DNA from 2 places in the Lysinibacillus telephonicus genome. Region 2 is predicted to be linked to the other one. Evidence: a T-box and tRNA genes for the amino acid it is inferred to sense, from the RefSeq annotation. Region 2 holds a T-box; the other holds one or more tRNA genes.
The links. A T-box is a leader RNA that pairs with one kind of tRNA and senses whether it is charged. The one in region 2 lies ahead of leuS (leucine--tRNA ligase), so its partner is inferred to be a tRNA-Leu.
Positions count from the first base shown of each region.

Region 1: it encodes a tRNA-Leu, which carries the amino acid that the T-box ahead of leuS (leucine--tRNA ligase) is inferred to sense. The anticodon was not compared.

Region 1 covers NZ_CP155468.1:359,938-362,382, reverse strand. The annotation lists gene MKY04_RS01680 (sensor histidine kinase) at 1-167, shown strand, start outside; tRNA gene MKY04_RS01675 (tRNA-Glu) at 609-680, opposite strand; tRNA gene MKY04_RS01670 (tRNA-Asn) at 682-756, opposite strand; tRNA gene MKY04_RS01665 (tRNA-Ile) at 766-842, opposite strand; tRNA gene MKY04_RS01660 (tRNA-Gly) at 847-920, opposite strand; tRNA gene MKY04_RS01655 (tRNA-Phe) at 926-1,001, opposite strand; tRNA gene MKY04_RS01650 (tRNA-Asp) at 1,013-1,088, opposite strand; tRNA gene MKY04_RS01645 (tRNA-Ser) at 1,107-1,199, opposite strand; tRNA gene MKY04_RS01640 (tRNA-Met) at 1,211-1,287, opposite strand; tRNA gene MKY04_RS01635 (tRNA-Ala) at 1,301-1,376, opposite strand; tRNA gene MKY04_RS01630 (tRNA-Pro) at 1,411-1,487, opposite strand; tRNA gene MKY04_RS01625 (tRNA-Arg) at 1,495-1,571, opposite strand; tRNA gene MKY04_RS01620 (tRNA-Leu) at 1,595-1,683, opposite strand; tRNA gene MKY04_RS01615 (tRNA-Gly) at 1,689-1,763, opposite strand; tRNA gene MKY04_RS01610 (tRNA-Lys) at 1,805-1,879, opposite strand; tRNA gene MKY04_RS01605 (tRNA-Tyr) at 1,886-1,969, opposite strand; tRNA gene MKY04_RS01600 (tRNA-Thr) at 1,979-2,051, opposite strand; tRNA gene MKY04_RS01595 (tRNA-Val) at 2,057-2,132, opposite strand; rRNA gene rrf (5S ribosomal RNA) at 2,144-2,259, opposite strand; rRNA gene MKY04_RS01585 (23S ribosomal RNA) at 2,385-2,445, opposite strand, start outside.
Region 2 covers NZ_CP155468.1:3,239,311-3,241,755, reverse strand. The annotation lists gene MKY04_RS15570 (MDR family MFS transporter) at 1-837, shown strand, start outside; T-box leader at 934-1,148, shown strand; gene leuS (leucine--tRNA ligase) at 1,303-2,445, shown strand, end outside.

The DNA.
Region 1 (2,445 bases), 1.7 Mb from region 2:
ATCGAGGTGATTCGAGCAGAAGCTCAGGCAATCACCATGGTATGGGACTCTATATTGCACAATCAATTGTCCAGGACCATAATGGGACGTTGCTAATTGATAATGATATATTATCTGGTGGAGGAAAAGTGACCATAACGATTCCAATAAATAAGCATACAAATTAAGGTTTAAAAAATGATCTAGACCAAAGCTGCACTTAGTATCCAGAGCTTCTCTTTTTTAAAATAGCTTGGGTTAATTATGCATTGTAGAATCCAATAGCTTCGGAACTATTATAAAAAGCTTTGATACGATTACTAAACTAAAAAAGGGTGACCCAAAGCTAATAATTTCGGGCACCCTTTTTGAAGATTAACTTAGAATAAAAAATAATTAGAAAATCGAACCTAATAAAGTCACCGCACCATATTATCTCAAAGGGATATATTCCTTTATGTATAAATTGTATAACTGGATAAACTTATCTTACAATGGATCTTATTTTCTTCTCCCCCAAAAATTCACCTTAGGAATATCCACCTCTCGATTACAAGATTAACCAAACTTTCCCTTCATTCTGAAGGCACTAAAAAACGTGTAGCAAGCAATTGCTACACGTTTTTTTATGACCCGTACGGGATTCGAACCCGTGTTACCGCCGTGAAAGGGCGGTGTCTTAACCACTTGACCAACGGGCCGTGGCTCCGAAGGTAGGACTCGAACCTACGACCGATCGGTTAACAGCCGATTGCTCTACCACTGAGCTACTTCGGAATATTGTTATGGTGGGCCTAAATGGACTTGAACCATCGACCTCACGCTTATCAGGCGTGCGCTCTAACCAGCTGAGCTATAGGCCCCTAATGGAGCGGGTGATGAGAATCGAACTCACGACATCAGCTTGGAAGGCTGAGGTTTTACCATTAAACTACACCCGCAAAAATGGTGGGTCGAGACGGAATCGAACCGCCGACACTTTGAGCTTCAGTCAAATGCTCTACCAACTGAGCTATCGACCCATCATTTTAAATGGCGGTCCCGACCGGGATCGAACCGGCGATCTCCTGCGTGACAGGCAGGCATGTTAACCGCTACACCACGGGACCTTTATTACTTAATTTAAATGGCGGAGGCAGTAGGATTTGAACCCACGCGCGGTTTAACCCGCCTGTCGGTTTTCAAGACCGATCCCTTCAGCCAGACTTGGGTATGCCTCCGTTATAATAGATGGTGGCGGCAGAGGGGATCGAACCCCCGACCTTACGGGTATGAACCGTACGCTCTAGCCAGCTGAGCTACGCCGCCATAAATAAAATTTTGGTGGAGCCTAGCGGGATCGAACCGCTGACCTCCTGCGTGCAAGGCAGGCGCTCTCCCAGCTGAGCTAAGGCCCCATAATTATATTATTAAAAAATCAACTTTATTCTATGGTCGGGAAGACAGGATTCGAACCTGCGACCCCTTGGTCCCAAACCAAGTGCTCTACCAAGCTGAGCTACTTCCCGTATCTTTTGGCGCGCCTGGCAGGAGTCGAACCCACAACCTTCTGATCCGTAGTCAGACGCTCTATCCAATTGAGCTACAGGCGCTACATCTTGATAGTAAATTAAAATGGTGCCGAGGACCGGAATCGAACCGGTACGGTAGTCACCTACCGCAGGATTTTAAGTCCTGTGCGTCTGCCAGTTCCGCCACCCCGGCACATTTGGAGCGGAAGACGGGGTTCGAACCCGCGACCCCCACCTTGGCAAGGTGGTGTTCTACCACTGAACTACTTCCGCAAAAGCATGCTCCAAATTTTTCTAGCAATTTATTATAAAACTGGTGAGCCATGAAGGACTTGAACCTTCGACCCTCTGATTAAAAGTCAGATGCTCTACCACTGAGCTAATGGCTCTTAGAATGGTGGAGGGGGACGGATTCGAACCGCCGAACCCGAAGGAGCGGATTTACAGTCCGCCGCGTTTAGCCACTTCGCTACCCCTCCAAGTAATGATGCCGGCGATAGGAGTCGAACCCACGACCTACTGATTACAAGTCAGTTGCTCTACCAACTGAGCTACACCGGCATATATGGTGGAGGATGACGGGCTCGAACCGCCGACCCCCTGCTTGTAAGGCAGGTGCTCTCCCAGCTGAGCTAATCCTCCACATAAAACAAGCGAAGCGACGTCCTACTCTCACAGGGGGAAGCCCCCAACTACCATCGGCGCTAAAGAGCTTAACTTCCGTGTTCGGTATGGGAACGGGTGTGACCTCTTTGCCATCATCACTTCACTTGCACATGGATGTGCTGGCTTCGCCGTTGCAACAGGATGTTGCGCTCTTAGGCGAAGTTCCTTTATTTAATTGAGAGTTCGTTCTCTCAAAACTGGATAAAGACATTGAATGCGTTCAAAATTTTGGTTAAGTCCTCGATCGATTAGTATTCGTCAGCTCCATGTGTCGCCACACTTCCACCTC
Region 2 (2,445 bases):
GGCTCGGTGTGGCCTGAGGGTGGAAGAAAAGGATTTAACGCAATTTACCTAGCTCAAAATTTGGGAGTTGCAGTTGGTCCTGCTTTAGGAGGCCCGATAGCTGAAAAGAGCTTTGATTATTTATTTGTATCAAACTTAGGTTTGTATGTAATATTTCTTATAATAGCAGCTTTTAGTTATCGCCGCATGGTTCCAAATAAAGAGAATGAAAAGAATCGAGAAAAAATCGTTAATGATAACTCATCAAAGGCTAGTTTATATTCATTGCTTATACTAAGTGGCGGTTTCTTATTAGCATGGATTGCTTATTCGCAATGGTCCACTACACTTTCGACTCATATTCAACAACTAGGTATAAGTCTGAAGGAATATAGTTTACTTTGGACAATTAATGGTTTGTTAATTATCATTCTTCAACCTATCATTAGTCCCATTGTACAAAAGTATGAAAAGCAGATTAAAGCACAATTAGTGTTCGGTATGTCTGTTATGATGGTATCCTTTATCGTAATAATTTTTGCAAATAATTTTAAAATGTTTGCAGTTGCTATGATGATTTTAACAATTGGGGAAATTTTTGTTTGGCCAGCAGTACCAACAATCGCCAGTATGTTAGCTCCAAAAGGCAAAGATGGTTCTTACCAAGGGATTGTCAATAGTATTGGGGCAATCGGTAGAATGATTGGACCGTTATTTGGCGGAATGATTGTGGATTTTTATAGTATGAATGTTTTAATGCTTATTTTGTGCGCGATGTTTATTATTTCTATTGTACCGTGTTTACTTTATGATAGCCCATTAAAAAAAGAAAAAGAGCAATATAATGAAATTAATTAGATATAGCAGTATAAAAAGATATAGGAAATACGAGTTCTATTTACAAGGGACTTGTATATTTTAAATTTTTCCATTAAAATTAATGCATTAATAATATGGACGACTAAGAGAAGGAATAGTAGATTTTGAAGCTTTTAAGAGAGCTAGCGGCTGGTGGAAGCTAGCAAGTAGATGAATCGAACTCGCCTTGGAGTCAGTTTTAGTGAACTAAAGTAACTAAAACCGTATGCCGCGTTAAGGAATTGAGCTGAGTGATGTGTCACTAATTTGGGTGGTACCGCGGGAGTTTACAAATTTCTCTCGTCCCTTCTAATAGGAATGGGACGGGATTTTTTATTTTTTAAATATTTTGTTAATTTTACCGTTATTAGGATAATCTACTTCATAGACAGCTTTTTATTAATTTAACGTTCCTTCATGTCGCTTTCAGCATGTTGTTTACAAAAACAAGGAGGAGAGAATCCAATGAGCTTTAATCATCAAACAATTGAAAAAAAGTGGCAACAATATTGGGCAGATAATAACACATTTAAAACGACAAATGACGAATCAAAGCCTAAATTTTATGCACTAGATATGTTCCCTTATCCATCTGGAGCTGGATTACACGTTGGCCATCCAGAAGGTTATACTGCTACAGATATTTTATCTCGCTATAAACGTATGCAGGGCTATAACGTTCTACATCCAATGGGTTGGGATGCATTTGGTCTACCAGCTGAACAATACGCCCTAGACACTGGCAATGACCCTGCTGAGTTTACAGCAAAGAATATTGCAACGTTTAAACGACAAATTCAAGAATTAGGTTTTTCTTATGATTGGGATCGTGAAATTAATACAACAGATCCAAATTATTATAAATGGACACAATGGATTTTTATTCAATTATATAAAAAAGGTTTAGCATATGTTGATGAAGTACCTGTAAACTGGTGTCCAGCTCTTGGTACAGTTCTTGCTAATGAAGAAGTAATTGATGGAAAATCAGAACGTGGCGGACATCCTGTAGAGCGCCGTCCTATGAAACAATGGATGCTGAAAATTACAGCTTATGCAGATCGTTTAATAGATGACTTAGAAGAAGTGGATTGGCCAGAATCAATTAAAGATATGCAGCGCAACTGGATTGGACGATCAGAAGGGGCGGAGGTTACGTTTACAGTTGACGGGACAAATGAATCATTTAAAGTGTTTACTACTCGTCCTGATACACTTTTTGGTGCAACATACTGTGTACTAGCGCCTGAACATAAATTAGTAGCTCGAATTACAACTGCAGAGCAGCAGGAAGCTGTTGACGCATATCTTGAAAAAGTTAAATTAAAATCTGACTTAGAGCGTACAGATTTAGCAAAAGAAAAAACAGGTGTATTTACAGGAGCATATGCTGTAAATCCAATTAACGGCGCAAAGATACCTGTATGGATTGCAGACTATGTACTTGCTTCATATGGAACTGGTGCTATTATGGCAGTTCCAGCTCATGATGAACGCGACTATGAATTTGCTAAGGAATTCGGTTTACCTATAAAAGCCGTTTTAGAGGGCGGCGATATTGAAAAGGAAGCGTTTACTGGTGACGGTCCACATATCAATTCAGATTTC